Regions from separate parts of the Pseudomonas sichuanensis genome, predicted to be linked through region 3. Evidence: predicted binding sites of a transcription regulator. Region 3 holds the regulator's gene; each other region holds the start of a gene.

Region 1 (4,197 bases), 550 kb from region 3:
GCCAACTGCAGGTCGCGGGCCAGCAACTGGGCCTTGAGCGCCTGGTCACTTTCGAAGCGGGCCATGGCCACGTCGAGGATCGGCTGCAGGCGCGCGGCGTGGATGCCTTCGACGATGTAGGCGCTGACCCCGGCCTGGATCGCCTGGCGCATCACCCCTGGGTCGTGTTCGTCAGTGAACAGCACGATGGGGCGGGGCCGGTCGCGGCTGACCAGCACCACCTGCTCCATCACATCACGGCCTGGTGACTCGGTATCGATCAGCACCACGTCGGGGTGCACCGTTTCGACGCAGGCCGGCAGGTCGATGGTCAGGCCAGGGGCTTCGATCACATCGAAGCCGGCCTCGACCAATGCGGCCTTGAGGCGGCCGACTTTCTTTTCGGTATCGTCGATCAGCAGGATGCGCAGCATGGTCGGCTCCTCACAGGCCAACGCGGGCGTCGGGCGCCGCGTCCAGGGCGTGCAGCCTGAAGCTGCGCGCGTAGCCGTACGGATCGCTGCCGTCCCAGCGGCTGCCGTCGATCAGCTGGCTGCTGCGCATCGGCAGGTCGGCGCAGGGCACGCCCAGTGCGTCGGCGGCCTCACGGTACAGCGCCAGTTGCTGGACCTGGCGCGCCACGGCGAGGTAGTCCGGGTCGTCGCGCAGGATGCCCCAGCGGCGGAACTGGGTCATGAACCACATGCCGTCGGACAGGTAGGGCAGGTTGGCCCGGCCCTGGTCGAACAGGCGCAGGGCATGGCGGTCTTGCCAGCGGTTGCCCAGGCCGTCCTGGTAATCGCCGAGCAGGCGTGGCTCGATGCTGCTGGCCGGGGTGTCCAGGTAGGCGCTGCCACTGAGCAGCTGAGCGGCGCCACGACGGTTCTCGGCGCTGCTTTCGATGAAGCGGCTGGCGGCGAGGATCGCCTTGATCAGCGCGCGAGCGCTGTTTGGGTATTGCTCGGCGAAACTGCGCGCGCAGGCCAGGACCTTTTCCGGGTGGTCCGGCCAGATCGACTGGCTGGTGGCGAGGGTGAAACCCTGGCCTTGGGCGATGGCCTCGGCCGACCACGGCTCGCCGACGCAAAAGCCATCGATGCGCCCGGCCTGCAAGTGGGCGACCATCTGTGCCGGCGGCACCACCACGCTGTTGACGTCATGCAAGGGGTGGATGCCCTGGCTGGCCAGCCAGTAATACAGCCACATGGCGTGGGTGCCGGTGGGGAAGGTCTGGGCGAAGGTCAGGCGCGCACCGCCCTGGTGCGCCAGCCGCGCCAGTGCCTCGGGGTTGGTCACGCCCTTGCGCTGCAAGGCAGCGGACAGGTTGATGGCCTGGGCGTTCTGGTTCAGGCCCATGAGCACCGCCATGTCATTGGCCGGCCCGCCGCCCACGCCCAACTGCACGGCGTAGACCAGGCCGTACAGGCAGTGCGCAGCGTCCAGTTCGCCGCTGACCAGCCTGTCGCGCAGCCCGGCCCAGGAGGCCTGGCGCTGCAGGTTGAGGGTAAGGCCCTGTTGCTGGGCGAAGCCCTGGGTGGCAGCGACCACCACCGAAGCGCAATCACTCAGGGCCATGAAACCGATGTTCAGGCTGGGCTTTTCCGGTGCGTCGCTGCCGTTGACCCAGGCCAGTGGCGATGTCGGGGGAGCTGTATTCACGTGGATCCTCGGGCGTTCTGCGGGGGCTGCATGGGGTTGTTGAAGCAACCCATGTGCCATGGCCCTGTCGCCCCGGCGATGCGCTGGCTATAATCGCACCCCTCACACACCGCGAGTCCGCCCGCCCATGTATACCCTGGCCCGCCAGCTGCTGTTCAAGCTCTCCCCGGAAACCTCCCACGACCTGTCGCTGGACCTGATCGGTGCCGGTGGCCGCCTTGGCCTCAACGGCCTGCTGTGCAAGCAGCCGGCGGCGTTGCCGGTGAGCGTCATGGGCTTGAACTTCGCCAACCCGGTGGGCCTGGCCGCTGGCCTGGACAAGAATGGCGCGGCCATCGACGGTTTCGCCCAGTTGGGCTTCGGTTTCGTCGAGATCGGCACCATCACCCCGCGCCCGCAGCCGGGCAACCCCAAGCCGCGCCTGTTCCGCCTGCCGGAAGCCACCGCAATCATCAACCGCATGGGCTTCAACAACATGGGCGTCGACCACCTGCTGGCGCGGGTGCGGGCCGCACGCTACACCGGCGTGCTGGGCATCAATATCGGCAAGAACTTCGACACCCCGGTCGAGCGGGCCCAGGACGATTACCTGATCTGCCTGGAGAAGGTCTACAACGACGCCAGCTACATCACCGTCAACGTCAGCTCACCGAACACCCCGGGCCTGCGCTCGCTGCAGTTCGGTGATTCGCTCAAGCAGTTGCTCGATGCCCTGGCCGAGCGCCGTGAGCAGTTGGCGGTGAGCAACGGCAAGCGCGTGCCACTGGCGATCAAGATCGCCCCGGACATGAGCGATGAAGAAACCGCGCTGGTGGCTGCCGCGCTGATGGAGTCGGGGATGGACGCGGTGATCGCCACCAACACCACCCTGGGCCGTGAGGGTGTCGAAGGGCTGCCGTTCGGTGGCGAGGCGGGCGGCCTGTCGGGCGCGCCGGTGCTGGAAAAGAGCACCCACACAGTGAAAGTGCTGGCGGGTGAGCTGGGTGGCAAGCTGCCGATCATCGCCGCCGGTGGCATCACCGAAGGCCGTCACGCGGCTGAGAAGATCGCCGCCGGTGCAAGCCTGGTGCAGATTTACTCGGGCTTCATCTACAAGGGCCCGGCGCTGATCCGCGAGGCGGTGGATGCCATCGCGGCCATGCCTCGGCAATAAGCGGCCATGAAAAAGGGGCCCCGCATGGGGCCCCCTGGGCCGTAGCCCGCCGCCCGGATGGGGCGCGCATGGTAACTCGAATTCAGTGTCCTCGATCAGCCAACGGCGTGATTTTCGTTGAGTCTATGGATGCCAGCGGTGCCGGTCATGCCGTCCCAGTTATCGCCGCGTCCTTCGCGCCAGCCGTTGATCCAGGCTTGGCGTACGGAAGGTAGAGTAAATGGGCAAAGTTCGCGGGATTTGCCGGTGACCCCATACTGGTAGCCACGTGAAAATGCTCTTTCCAACGGATCACGCTTAAGTCTTCTCATAGGGTGTTGCCCTCACTTGTTGACTGTAATGTCCCGTCGGCCTCTACGAGGCCGGGCAGAATCGTTCTGCCGGTGTGCGCCCGCTGCCGGCGTGGCGGGCTGAAGGTGTCGCCCCGTTGCGAGGCGACCTGAGATCAGTTCTAACGAATGCGAGTCACAGTGTGAATGATCGTTTTGTCATAAGGACGTAACCTTTCCGAGGGTGAAAGGATAAGTAAATAAATGCGACTCAACCTTGTTTGCCGTTGGGCCCGCTATGATCAGGGTTTAGTCAGCATTGACGTCAATTGGCCAGCGTGTCTGGTCGATGGCTTGTAATAATTGGTAATGCGACGAAGGGTCACATCTGGGCCCGCAGTGCGCGAATTTTCATACTGCTCGACGATCAAAGCCTTTTTCGCCACCCGGCGAGGGCAGGTTACGTCGGGCGGCCAGGCCTGGCGAGACCGCTCGCGGGCCACCTGGGCGCCTGCTGAAAGGGCGTGCGGGAAAACCTCGGCAGGCCGATGCGTCGGCTGCCATCTACTTAGCCAAAGGCTCTGGATTACCCATGTCGGACCGTATCGAACTTTATCTCACCTGCCCCAAGGGCCTCGAAGGCCTGCTCGTCGAAGAGGCCCGGGAGCTGGGCCTGACCGAGGTGCGTGAGCACACCTCGGCCATCCGCGGCGAGGCCGACATGGAAACCGCCTACCGCCTGTGCCTCTGGTCGCGCCTGGCCAACCGCGTGCTGCTGGTGCTCAAGCGCTTCCCGATGAAGAACGCCGATGACCTCTATGACGGGGTCAACGCGGTGGATTGGGCCGACCACCTGGCTGCCGATGGCACCTTGGCGGTGGAATTCAGCGGCCATGGCTCGGGCATCGACAACACCCACTTCGGCGCGCTGAAGGTCAAGGATGCGATCGTCGACAAGCTGCGCAACCGTGAAGGCCTGCGCCCGTCGGTGGAAAAAATCGACCCGGATGTGCGCGTGCACCTGCGCCTGGACCGTGGCGAGGCGATCCTTTCCCTGGACCTGTCCGGCCACAGCCTGCACCAGCGCGGCTACCGCCTGCAGCAAGGCGCGGCGCCGCTCAAGGAAAACCTGGCGGC
Region 2 (4,197 bases), 780 kb from region 3:
GTGCCGGACTGACGCAGGAGTTTGTCGACCAGAGTGGTTTTACCATGGTCAACGTGGGCGATGATGGCGATGTTACGCAGATTTTCGATCACAACTGTATCTCGATCAGAGGATTCGGTTGCCGCCAGTTTAGGCGGCGAATATGTACGGTTTGAGGCTCAGCGGGCCCGATGGTCGGGAGGGCGATGGCGGATGCTGCCGCCATACAGCCCTGGGGTCTTATGTCGGACGATAAACACGCACATTGGCATGTCCCTCACTGAGCAGGTGGTGTGCGTGCAAACGGCTCATCACACCTTTGTCGCAATACAGCAGGTACTGGCGCGTGGGGTCCAGGTGCTTGAACTTGCTGTTGATCGCGTAGAACGGCATGGCCTGGACTTCGATACCGTCCAGTGCCAGAGGTTCGTCTTCCTGGGCGTCGGGGTGACGGATGTCGATGACGATCTGGCCCGGCAGTGCCTCGGCCACTTCCTCGATCTCGATGTCCTTGCCCAACTCGTCGATCACGTGGTCGATGGAGATGAACTTGGCGCGCTCCAGAGCACGCTCCAGCACCGCCATGTCGAACTGCTTCTCTTCGTGCTCCATGCGGTGACGCTTGGCATGGGTGGTCGGGTTCACCGAAATCACGCCGCAGTACTCGGGCATGTGCTTGGCGAAGTCGGCGGTGCCGATTTCGGTGGCCTGGTCGATGATGTCCTGCTTGTGGCTGGCCAGCAGCGGGCGCAGCACCAGCTTGTCGGTGGCCGAGTCGATGATCGACAGGTTCGGCAGGGTCTGGCTGGACACTTGCGAGATCGCCTCGCCGGTGACCAGCGCGTCGATCTGCAGACGCTCGGCCATGTGCGCGGCACCGCGCAGCATCATGCGCTTGAGGGTCACGCCCATGTAGCTGTTGTCGACCTTGTTGAGGATTTCGCCGACCACTTCCTCGAACGGCACGCTGATGAACAGCACGCGCTGGCTGCTGCCGTACTTCTTCCACAGGAAGTGCGCCACTTCCATCACGCCCAGCTCGTGGGCGCGCCCGCCCAGATTGAAGAAGCAGAAGTGCGTCATCAGGCCACGGCGCATCATCTGGTAGGCGGCCACGGTGGAGTCGAAGCCACCGGACATCAGCACCAGGGTCTGCTCAAGGGCGCCCAGCGGATAGCCGCCGATGCCGTTGTGCTGGTTGTGGATCACGTACAGGCGCTGGTCGCGGATCTCGATGCGCACCAGCACTTCGGGCTTCTTCAGCTCGATGCCGGCGGCGCCGCATTGCTGACGCAGCTGGCTGCCGACATAGCGGTCGACGTCCATCGAGGTGAAGTCGTGGTGGCCGCCGCGCTTACAGCGCACGGCGAAGTACTTGCCGGCCAGCAGGTGACCGAAGTGCTGCTTGCACTTCTCGACGATGTCGTCAAAGTCACCCAGCGGGTACTCCTGCACCTGCAGGAAGTGGGTGATGCCCGGGGTGCAGCGCAGGCGCTCGATCATTTCCCGCTGAATCTTTTCGTCCTCGATGCGGGTGACCACCTCGAGATTGTCCCAGACGCCATCGACCGCGAGCTCAGGATCGAGGTCCTTGAGCACGTTGCGGATGTTCTTGCTGAGCTGACGGATGAAGCGCTTGCGCACCGGTCGGCTCTTGATGGTGATCTCTGGGAAGACTTTGACGATAAGTTTCATTGGTTTAACAGCGCGCGCAGGGCCTGCCGAAAATGAGGGGCGCGAATTATATCGGAAATTGCTCAGGTTTTGACCAACTTTTGATCAGAAGCTTTGAGATAAATGTATGGGCGGGCTTTTGTGCTGCCTGTTCCGGCTCTTCGCGGGTAAACCCGCTCCCACAGAGACCGCACCGATTCCATAGGCTGTGCAAACCCTGTGGGAGCAACTGTCTTATGTTGTCAGTGCTGGCCTCATCGCTGGCAAGCCAGCTCCCACAGGTACGATGCTGCCTCGAAGTTAGCGCGATCCCTGTGGGAGCGGGTTCACCCGCGAAGAGGCCCCCAAAGAAAGCACACCAGCCGGCCAGCGCACTCTATTGGTGCATTGCTACCAAAATTCGCATCTTAAGAGTGCACCCTTCCCCGCCACCCCACCGCCAGATGCCCGCAAACGCCTTCTTTTATCCCACTCTCGCCATTTTCGGGCACTGGCATGCAATTTGCTCTCTTGTGAGGCAGGTACGCTTGGCCGACTATCCGCGCCTGGCAACACCCTTTTTCCAGAGCAGCGGCCCACCGCGCTCTAGACCATCCGGAGGACAACATGTCGAAGTCGGTTCAACTCATCAAAGATCATGACGTCAAGTGGATTGATCTGCGTTTCACGGACACCAAAGGTACTCAGCACCACGTGACCATGCCGGCGCGTGATGGCCTGGACGAAGACTTCTTCGAAACCGGCAAGATGTTCGACGGTTCCTCCATCGCCGGCTGGAAAGGCATCGAAGCCTCCGACATGATCCTGCTGCCGGACGACTCCACCGCCGTGCTGGACCCGTTCACCGAAGAGCCGACCCTGATCCTCACCTGCGACATCATCGACCCTGCCAGCATGCAGGGCTATGACCGCGACCCACGCGCTATCGCCCGTCGCGCCGAAGAGCACCTCAAAGCCACCCTGATCGGTGACACCGTGTTCGCCGGCCCAGAGCCTGAGTTCTTCATCTTCGACGAAGTGAAGTTCAAGTCCGACATCTCCGGCTCGATGTTCAAGATCTACTCCGAGCAAGGCTCGTGGATGTCCGACCAGGACGTGGAAGGCGGCAACAAAGGCCACCGTCCAGGCGTCAAAGGCGGCTACTTCCCAGTTCCGCCGTTCGACCACGACCACGAAATCCGTACCGCCATGTGCAACGCACTGGAAGAGATGGGCCAGACCGTCGAAGTTCACCACCACGAAGTGGCGACTGCCGGCCAGAACGAAATCGGCGTCAAGTTCAACACCCTGGTGAAGAAGGCCGACGAAGTTCAAGCCCTGAAGTACGTCGTGCACAACGTTGCCGACGCCTACGGCCGCACCGCTACCTTCATGCCTAAGCCACTGTACGGCGACAACGGCTCGGGCATGCACGTGCACATGTCGATCTGGAAAGACGGCAAGAACACCTTCGCGGGTGAAGGCTATGCCGGTCTGTCCGACACCGCCCTGTACTTCATCGGCGGCATCATCAAGCACGGTAAGGCCCTGAACGGCTTCACCAACCCGGCCACCAACTCCTACAAGCGTCTGGTACCTGGCTTCGAAGCCCCGGTAATGCTGGCCTACTCGGCTCGCAACCGTTCTGCCTCGATCCGTATCCCTTACGTTTCCAGCCCGAAAGCCCGCCGTATCGAAGCGCGCTTCCCGGACCCGGCGGCCAACCCGTACCTGTGCTTCGCCGCCCTGCTGATGGCAGGCCTGGACGGTATTCAGAACAAGATCCACCCAGGCGACGCCGCCGACAAGAACCTGTACGACCTGCCGCCTGAAGAGGCGAAAGAGATCCCGCAGGTGTGCGGCAGCCTGAAAGAAGCCCTGGAAGAGCTGGACAAGGGCCGTGCGTTCCTGACCAAGGGCGGCGTGTTCTCCGACGACTTCATCGATGCCTACATCGAGCTGAAATCCGAAGAAGAGATCAAGGTCCGTACCTTCGTGCACCCGCTGGAATACGAGCTGTACTACAGCTGCTGATTTGATCGACGCCTCGCGTCGGTGACATCAGGACGGCCTCCCCAGGGAGGCCGTTTCCATTTCTGCATCACCTTCACCGACCTGCTGCCTCGCACTATCGGGCTGCAGCACACCGCCACCGCCCCCTTCAAACCTCGTCACCCTGCTCGATGCCATCGAGCAACGCCCTGCCCTGATCCGCGCCAGCATCCAGCTGTGCAAAACCTGATGAGCGCCCTATGCTCCATATTGGTGCACCGAAAGGCCTGACGCCCCAGCATGCACCCCACTTTGGGTCACATGAATCGTTTAACCAGGGCTTTATGTCCTGAATTGGCGCGAATACAGGCTTTTATCCGCCATTTCCGCTTCTTTTCAGAGCCTTGGTTTGGTTCTTGCATTTTCATCGCATCCAGCACGTCATCCGTGCGCGCCCCAGGCCTTGCCGGGGCGCCAAAAGAGTGCCAACAGAGGTCAACGACGCCTTATGACCATCAGCGATGCACAGCACCGTCTGCTTCTGGACAACCTGACCACGGCCACGCTCCTGCT
Region 3 (4,197 bases):
CAACTGCGGCAACAACCCGGCAGGCAGGTTGTCGATGCAGTAGTAGCCATTGTCTTCCAGCACGTCGAGGGCGGTGCTTTTACCCGAGCCGGAGCGGCCGCTGACGATGATCAGGCGCATGTTCAGGCCTCGTTCTGGACGTCCAGGACCACCTGGTAGAGCGCTTCGTTGCTGTTGGCAGCACGCAGGCGCTTACGCACATCCTCGCGATCGAGCATGCTGGCGATCTGGCGCAGCAATTCAAGGTGCGCATCGGTCGCGGCTTCGGGGACCAGCAGGACGAACAGCAGGTCCACGGGCGCGCCATCGATGGCGTCGTAATCGATGGGAGCTTCCAGGTGCAGCAGGGCACTGACGGGCGCTGAGCAACCCTCGAGCCTGCAGTGGGGAATGGCGATGCCATTGCCAAAACCGGTGGAGCCGAGCTTTTCGCGGGCAATCAGCTTCTCGAAGACGTCTTGCATCTCGAGCTCTGGGATTTGCTCGGCAATTACAGTGGCGACCTTTTCGAGGGCGCGCTTCTTACTGCCGCCCGGCACGTTCACGAGTGAACGGCCGGGGGTCAGGATGGTTTCAAGTCGGATCATGGATGAGGGGGATCAGCGGGCGGCTGCGCCTTGCAGCAGGCTTTGCTGTTTTTCCTTGTGTTTTTTCAGTTGGCGGTCGAGCTTGTCGGCAAGCGCGTCGATCGCGGCATACATGTCTTGGTGTTCGGCATTGGCAACAACTTCGCCACCGGGTATCTGGAGCGTGGCTTCAACCTTTTGCTGCAGCTTCTCGACTTTCATGATCACCGTCACGTTGGTGATCTTGTCGAAATGACCCTCCAGTCGGGCGAGCTTTTCGAGCACGTAATCGCGCAGTGGTTGGGTGACTTCTACATGCTGTCCACTGATGTTGACTTGCATACAGCTTCTCCTTTGTTGCCCGTGCATAAAGAGGCAGGTATTGCACCTGCCACTGAAACGCTATGGCTTACCCAGGGGCTACATCAGTCGCTTGCGCTCACTCGAAGGGGCGATGCCCAACGATTCACGGTACTTGGCGACGGTGCGACGGGCTACCTGGATGCCTTGTGCCTCCAGTAAACCAGCGATCTTGCTGTCACTCAATGGCTTTTTCTGATTTTCCGCAGCGACCAGTTTCTTGATGATCGCGCGGATCGCCGTGGACGAGCATTCGCCGCCTTCGGCAGTGCTCACGTGGCTCGAGAAAAAGTACTTGAGCTCGTAGATGCCGCGTGGCGTGTGCATGTATTTCTGTGTGGTGACCCGGGAAATGGTCGACTCATGCATGCCCACCGCCTCGGCGATGTCGTGCAGCACCAGCGGCTTCATGGCCTCGTCGCCGTGATCAAGGAAGCCGCGCTGGTGTTCGACGATCTGGGTCGCCACTTTCATCAGGGTTTCGTTGCGGCTTTGCAGGCTCTTGATGAACCAGCGCGCTTCCTGCAACTGGTTGCGCATGAAGGTGTTGTCGGCGCTGGTGTCGGCGCGACGCACGAAACCTGCGTACTGCGGATTGACCCGCAGGCGCGGCACGGCTTCCTGGTTGAGCTCGACCAGCCAGCGTTCGTTGTCCTTGCGCACGATGACGTCCGGCACCACGTATTCGGGTTCGCTCGACTCGATCTGTGAGCCAGGGCGCGGATTGAGCGTCTGCACCAGCTCGATGACTTGGCGCAGTTCGTCTTCCTTGAGTTTCATGCGGCGCATGAGCTGGCTGTAGTCGCGGCTGCCGAGCAGGTCGATATAGTCGCTGACCAGGCGCTGAGCTTCGCTCATCCACGGCGTCGAGGCCGGCAGCTGGCGCAGTTGCAACAACAGGCACTCACCCAGGGAGCGGGCGCCGATGCCGGCGGGCTCGAACTGCTGGATGCGGTGCAGCACCGCCTCTACCTCGTCCAGCTCGATGTCGAGCTCAGGGTCGAAGCCGGCGCAGATTTCTTCGAGGGTATCTTCCAGGTAGCCCTGGCCGTTGATGCTGTCGATCAGGGTAACGGCAATCAGCCTGTCGGTGTCGGACATCGGCGCGAGGTTGAGCTGCCAGAGCAGGTGGCTTTGCAGGCTCTCGCCCACGGACGTGCGGGTGGTGAAGTCCCACTCGTCATCATCGTTGCTGGGCAGGCTGCTGGCGCTGGTCTGGTAGATGTCTTCCCAGGCGGTGTCGACAGGCAGCTCGTTGGGGATGCGCTCGGCCCACTCGCCTTCTTCCAGGGTTTCGGTGTTGCCGGTGGTTTCCTGGAAGCTGGTGTCCTGGGCTTCGGCGACCGGTTTGCTTTCGGCGTTGTCCGCCATCGGGTCGCTGTTGTCGAAGTCGTCGCCGTCTTCCTGGCGTTCGAGCATCGGATTGGATTCCAGCGCCTCCTGGATTTCCTGCTGTAGGTCCAGGGTGGAAAGCTGAAGCAGACGAATGGCCTGTTGCAACTGCGGGGTCATCGTCAGTTGCTGGCCCATTTTTAGGACGAGCGATGGTTTCATGGCAGGGGCTTAATACCTTGTTAGCCGGCGCACATGCGCCATCTACTACCTGTAGGGCGCTGGGCGCCGATTTTAAGCAAGTTCGTATGCAACTCGTATGCCTGAAATTCTAGCGCTTGCCTAGAGCACAGTAACACTTAAGCCCTGAACGGGCGTGTGCGCCAGTGCTCCAGGCGGGCCTGGATCAGAGGCGGAACTCGTGACCCAGGTAGACCTCCTTGACCAACTGGTTGGCCAGGATGGTCTCGGCGTCGCCCTCGGCGATCAGTTGACCATCGTTGACGATGTAGGCCGTCTCACAGATGTCGAGCGTCTCGCGAACGTTGTGGTCGGTGATCAGCACGCCGATCCCCTTGTTCTTGAGGTGGTGGATGATCTGCTTGATGTCGCCCACCGAGATCGGGTCGACGCCGGCGAACGGTTCATCCAGCAGGATGAACTTGGGCGCAGTGGCCAGGGCGCGGGCGATTTCGACACGGCGGCGTTCACCACCGGAAAGGCTCATGCCGAGGTTGTCGCGGATGTGGCTGATGTGGAATTCCTGCAGCAGGCTTTCCAGCTCCTTGCGCCGGCCGTCGCGGTCGAGGTCCTTGCGGGTCTCGAGGATGGCCATGATGTTGTCGGCCACCGACAGCTTGCGGAAGATCGAGGCTTCCTGCGGCAGGTAGCCGATGCCGGATTGGGCGCGGCCGTGCATGGGCTGGTGGCTGACGTCGAGGCTGTCGATCAGTACCCGGCCCTGATCGGCCTGTACCAGGCCGACGATCATGTAGAAGCAGGTGGTCTTGCCGGCGCCGTTAGGGCCGAGCAAACCGACGATCTGGCCGCTGTCGATGGACAGGCTGACGTCGCGAACGACTTGCCGGCCTTTGTAGCTCTTGGCCAGGTGCTGGGCTTTGAGGGTTGCCATTTACTCGGCCTTTTTCTTCGGTTGAATGACCATGTCGATGCGCTGACGTGGTGCAGTCACGTTGCCGCCGCGGCCGGCGGTCGCCACCTGGGTTTTGGTGTTGTAGACGATCTTCTCGCCTTCGGTGGTGTTGCCTTCGTTCTCGACCTTGGCGCGGTCGGTCAGGATGACCATTTCTTTTTGCGCCTGGTACTGGATGGTCACGGCCCAGCCTTTCATCTTGTCCGGCTTGGCAGCGCTCTGCTGCTGCTCGAAGTAGGCCAGGTTGCCCACCGAGGTGACCACGTCGATGTCGCCGTTGGCGGCGCGGGTCATGGTCACGGTGTTGCCTTTGATCATCATCGAACCTTGGGTGATGATCACGTCGCCGGTGTAGGTGGCCACACCCTGCTTGTCGTCCAGGTGCGCGTTGTCGGCCTGGATGCGAATTGGCTGGTCACGGTCGTTCGGCAGGGCGAAGGCGCTCGCGCTTCCCAGTGCTACGCCCAGGCTGAGCAGAAGGGGGATGGTTTTAACGAGCCTCATACTGTCCTCTTACGTTAGAGAGCAGGTCCATCCTGCCTTCTTTCAAATACGCTTTCATTCCTTTGCCCGTAGTCGTGCCACCGGCGCCGTCGATTCTAACGGCTTGCTCGGTCTGCGCATATTGCTTCTGCGGGAACACGGTCATGCGTGTGCTGGTAATGATGGTTTGACGTTGCTTTTCGTCGGTGCGGGCAACCCGCACGTTGTCGATCAATTCGACTTCGGTGCCGTCCGGGTTGACCTCGGCGCGCGTGCTCTGCACATGCCAGGGGTACTCGGTGC
Region 4 (4,197 bases), 2.7 Mb from region 3:
AGCGACGATCGCAGCCCGCTGCGTTACCGCAACGACGGCCTCAGCCAGCAGCTGCTGCGCGACGCGCATGGCGAGCGGCCGGCGCTGGCCTTCCCCACGCCCAGCGGCAGGGCGCGCTTTTTCGCCCGGCCCTGGCTGCCGCCGGCCGAGCTGCCGGACGACGCCTATCCCTTCGTGCTCAACACCGGCCGCGTGCAGCACCAATGGCACACCCTGACCAAGACCGGCAAGGTGCCCAGCCTGAACAAGCTGGAGCCCGGCCCCTTCGTCGAGATCCACCCCGACGACGCCCGGCGCCTGGGTATCGCCGACCAGGACCAGGTGGCGATCCGCTCGCGCCGTGGCCAGGCGCTGTTGCCGGCGCGGCTCAGTGACCGGGTGTTGCCCGGCGGCTGCTTTGCGCCGTTTCATTGGAACGACCTTTACGGCGCGCAACTGGCGATCAACGCGGTGACCTGCGATGCGGTCGACCCCACCTCGTTGCAACCGGCCTTCAAGCACTGCGCCGTGGCCCTGGAGCGGGTTGCCGGCGAACGTATCGAAGCCCTCGACCTGACCACCGCCACGCCTTCGGAGCCTGCCACCATGCCGACCGCCACCCTGTCCCGCCTGCTGGGCCTGGACGCACTGCCGGCCCCGGTGCTGGCCGAAGACGAACGCCACTACCTGCAGGGCTTTTTGCTGGGCCTGGGCCAGGCCCGTAGCGAAGGCGTGCCGAGCCTGCCGGCCAGCGCACCCCTGGCGCCGGCCCGGCGGCTGTTCGTCGATGGCCTGTTGGCCGGGCTTTTCGCCCAACCGGCGCCAGCACCCGTGGTGATCGATGCCGCGCCATGCCACCACGTGCTCTGGGCCTCGCAGACCGGCACGGGCGAGGCCCTGGCCGAGCGCTGCGCCCAGCACCTGCGCGAGGCCGGGCTGGCGGTGCAACTGAGCTGCATGGAGGCGATGACGCCTGCGCAGTTGCAGGGCGCCGCCAGCGTGTTGCTGATCGCCAGCACCTTCGGCGATGGCGAGGCTCCGGACAGTGGCGCGGCGTTCTGGCAGGCGCTGCAGGGCGAGGCGGGCGAGCATTGCGCGGCACTGCCTTTTGCGGTGCTGGCGCTGGGCGATTCGAGTTACGACCAGTTCTGCGGGTTCGGTCGCAAGCTCGACCAGCGCCTTGCTGAGCTAGGCGGGCGGCGCCTGCTGGCGCGGGTCGATTGCGAGCCTGAGCATAGCGAGGCCTTTGCTGCCTGGCTGGCGGCTCTGCTGCCCGAACTGGGCAGCGCCGCGCCAATCTGCGTTGAGCCCGAGCCGGAAAACAACTACAGCAAACAGCAGCCTTGGCTGGCGCCGCTGCTGGAAAACCGCCTGCTCAACGGCCCCGGTTCGACCAAGGAAACCCGCCAGCTGGTGTTCGACCTGAGCGGCAGCGGCTTCACCTACCAGCCCGGCGATGCCTTGGGCGTATGGCCGCGCAACTGCCCGGCGCTGGTCAGCGAACTGCTGGCGTTGATGCAGCTCGATGGCCAGGCCCAGGTCGAGCTCAAGGGGCACGCTCCGATGCCCCTGGCCGTGGCCCTGGAGCGGCACCTGGAAATCGCCCGGGTTACCCCGCAGCAGCTTGAAGTGTTCAGCCAGTCGGCCGAGGCGTTGCGCGACCTGCTGCAGGACAAAACAGCATTGAGAGACTGGCTGTGGGGCCGTCAACTGGCCGACGTGCTGCGCGAATACCCCCAGCAGTTGGCGCTGGATGCCTGGCTGACGCTGCTCAAACCGCTGCAGCCACGCCTGTACTCGATCAGCTCCAGCCCCGCCGCGCACCCTGGGCAGGTGCACCTGACCATGGCCACGGTGCGCTACGGCGAACGCAAAGGGGTGTGCTCGGCGTTTCTCGCCGACCGGGCTCAGGCGCTGGAAGTGGCGATCTTCCCGCAGCCGTCCAGGCACTTCCGCCTGCCAGAGGACGACAGCCTGCCGATCATCATGATCGGCCCCGGTACCGGTGTGGCGCCGTTTCGCGCGTTCCTCCAGGAGCGTGAGGTGCGCGCGGCCAGCGGGGGCAACTGGCTGTTCTTCGGCGAGCAGCAGGCGGCCTGCGACTTCTATTACCGCGAGCAACTGGAGGCCTGGCAGGCCAGCGGGCACCTGCGCCTGAGCACGGCGTTTTCCCGCGATCAGGCCGAGAAGATCTATGTGCAGCAGCGCCTGCTGGAACACGGCGCCGAGCTGTGGCAGTGGTTGCAGGCGGGGGCGTATGTGTACATCTGCGGCGATGCCCAGCGCATGGCCAGGGATGTGGATGCGGCACTGCGCCAATTGGTGGCCGAGCATGGCGGCATGGATGCGGCGGCGGCGGATGCCTATGTCGAGGCGCTGGGGCGCGACAAGCGTTATCGGCGGGATGTGTACTGAGTGCCCCGCGTTGGGGAGCAGTGCACCTTGGCTGTGCATTCATGGGTTGCCTGCGCCGGCCTTTTCGCGGGTAAACCCGCTCCCACAGGAGCAGTGCAGGCCCTGTGGGAGCGGGTTTACCCGCGAAGAGGCCGGCGAAGCCACGCGACTTGATGGTCTTGGCACAGTCTCTGCTTTGACAGATTCACAACAGCCCCACTGATCAACGGCGATCAACCCAGGGGCCTCACATTGATGAGTACAGGCAAAGGCGCCTGGAGCTTACGCTCCAGGCGCCTTTTTGTTTTCCGTGATCGAGGAACGGCTATGAAGGCAACAGCGAACGGCGCACAACGGGCACGACTGGTCATCGTCGGCAACGGCATGGTCGGCCACCACTGTGTCGAACAACTGATCGGGCAGGGTGCACTCGAGCGCTTCGAGCTGCATGTATTCGGTGAAGAGCGCCAGCGTGCCTACGACCGGGTACACCTGTCGGAGTACTTCGCCGGCAGTTGCGCCGAGACCCTGGCCCTGTGCGAGCAGGGCTATTACGGCGACCACGGCGTGCACCTGCACCTGGGCGAGGCGGTACTTCAGATCGATCGTGAGCGCTGCGAGGTGGTCACTGCCGAGGGCCGTTACGGCTACGACCAACTGGTGCTGGCCACTGGTTCCTACCCGTTCGTGCCGCCGGTCGAGGGCTGCAGCGCCAATGCCCGCCTGGTCTACCGCACCCTCGATGACCTCGATGCGATCCGCAGCGCCGCCAGCGACGCTCGCCGTGGCGTGGTGGTCGGTGGTGGCCTGCTGGGGCTGGAAGCGGCCAACGCACTCAAGTCGCTGGGGCTGGAGGCCCATGTGGTGGAGTTCGCGCCCCGGCTGATGCCGGTGCAACTGGATATCGATGGTGGCGCGGCACTCAAGGCGCAGATCGAAGCGCTGGGCGTCGGCGTGCACCTGTCCCGCGCCACCCAGTCGGTGAGTGCCGGCGAAGACTACCGCTACCGCATGAACTTCGACGGCGGCGAACACCTGGAAACCGACCTGATCGTGTTCTCTGCCGGTATCCGCCCCCAGGATGCCCTGGGCCGGGCCAGTGGCCTGGAGATTGCCGCCCGGGGTGGCGTGGTGATCGACAATCATTGCCGCACCAGCGACCCACGGATTTTCGCCATCGGCGAGTGCGCCTCGTGGAACGGCAGCGTGTTCGGCCTGGTTGCCCCGGGCTACGCCATGGCGCGCAACCTGGCGGCGCTGCTGATGGGGGCGGCGGCCAGCGAATTCACCGGCGCCGACATGTCGACCAAGCTCAAGCTGCTGGGGGTGGATGTCGGCTCCATCGGCGATGCCCACGGCGCCACGCCGGGCGCGCGCAGCTACCGCTTCATCGACGAGGCCAACGCCAGCTACCGCCGGCTGGTGGTGGACGCCAGCGGCAAGCACGTAATCGGCGCGGTGCTGGTGGGTGACAACAGCTATTACGACACCCTGCTGCAATACGCCCAGAATGGCATCAAGCTGCCGGCCGACCCGGCCGCGCTGATCCTGCCCCAGGGCGGCGGCGCGCCGGCGCTGGGCGCCGATGCACTGCCCGACAGCGCGACCATCTGCTCGTGCCACAACGTCAGCAAGGGCGCGGTGTGCGCGGCTATCGACAGCGGCTGTGGCGATCTGGCCTCGGTCAAGGCCTGCACCAAGGCCGCCAGCGGTTGCGGCGGCTGCGCGGCGTTGCTCAAGCAGGTGTTCGAACACGAGCTGACCGCCCGCGGCGTGACCGTCGACAAGAGCCTGTGCGAGCACTTTGCCTACACCCGCCAGGAG

Evidence for each region. The regulator sigma-54, encoded in region 3, starts transcription at its own class of promoters, with help from an activator protein. The targets are predictions, from matches to a motif close to ANTGGCATNNANNTTGCTNT.
Region 1: a site for sigma-54 is predicted at 1,680-1,699, ahead of LOY51_RS19195 (CmpA/NrtA family ABC transporter substrate-binding protein). Genes of this name have one in related genera too.
Region 2: a site for sigma-54 is predicted at 2,143-2,162, ahead of glnA (type I glutamate--ammonia ligase). Genes of this name have one in related genera too.
Region 4: a site for sigma-54 is predicted at 2,552-2,571, ahead of nirB (nitrite reductase large subunit NirB). Genes of this name have one in related genera too.

Annotation. Positions count from the first base shown of each region.
Region 1 is NZ_CP087185.1:4,243,269-4,247,465, reverse strand. Features, by position in the region: gene LOY51_RS19200 (ANTAR domain-containing response regulator) at 1-413, opposite strand, end outside; gene LOY51_RS19195 (CmpA/NrtA family ABC transporter substrate-binding protein) at 424-1,638, opposite strand; gene LOY51_RS19190 (quinone-dependent dihydroorotate dehydrogenase) at 1,766-2,791, shown strand; gene rmf (ribosome modulation factor) at 2,887-3,102, opposite strand; gene rlmKL (bifunctional 23S rRNA (guanine(2069)-N(7))-methyltransferase RlmK/23S rRNA (guanine(2445)-N(2))-methyltransferase RlmL) at 3,653-4,197, shown strand, end outside.
Region 2 is NZ_CP087185.1:5,574,346-5,578,542, forward strand. Features, by position in the region: gene typA (translational GTPase TypA) at 1-92, opposite strand, end outside; gene thiI (tRNA uracil 4-sulfurtransferase ThiI) at 220-1,674, opposite strand; gene glnA (type I glutamate--ammonia ligase) at 2,260-3,666, shown strand; gene glnL (nitrogen regulation protein NR(II)) at 4,133-4,197, shown strand, end outside.
Region 3 is NZ_CP087185.1:4,797,978-4,802,174, reverse strand. Features, by position in the region: gene rapZ (RNase adapter RapZ) at 1-120, opposite strand, end outside; gene ptsN (PTS IIA-like nitrogen regulatory protein PtsN) at 123-587, opposite strand; gene hpf (ribosome hibernation-promoting factor, HPF/YfiA family) at 600-908, opposite strand; gene LOY51_RS21685 (RNA polymerase factor sigma-54) at 987-2,480, opposite strand; gene lptB (LPS export ABC transporter ATP-binding protein) at 2,665-3,390, opposite strand; gene lptA (lipopolysaccharide transport periplasmic protein LptA) at 3,391-3,915, opposite strand; gene lptC (LPS export ABC transporter periplasmic protein LptC) at 3,902-4,197, opposite strand, start outside.
Region 4 is NZ_CP087185.1:1,477,808-1,482,004, forward strand. Features, by position in the region: gene LOY51_RS06865 (bifunctional nitrate reductase/sulfite reductase flavoprotein subunit alpha) at 1-2,394, shown strand, start outside; gene nirB (nitrite reductase large subunit NirB) at 2,701-4,197, shown strand, end outside.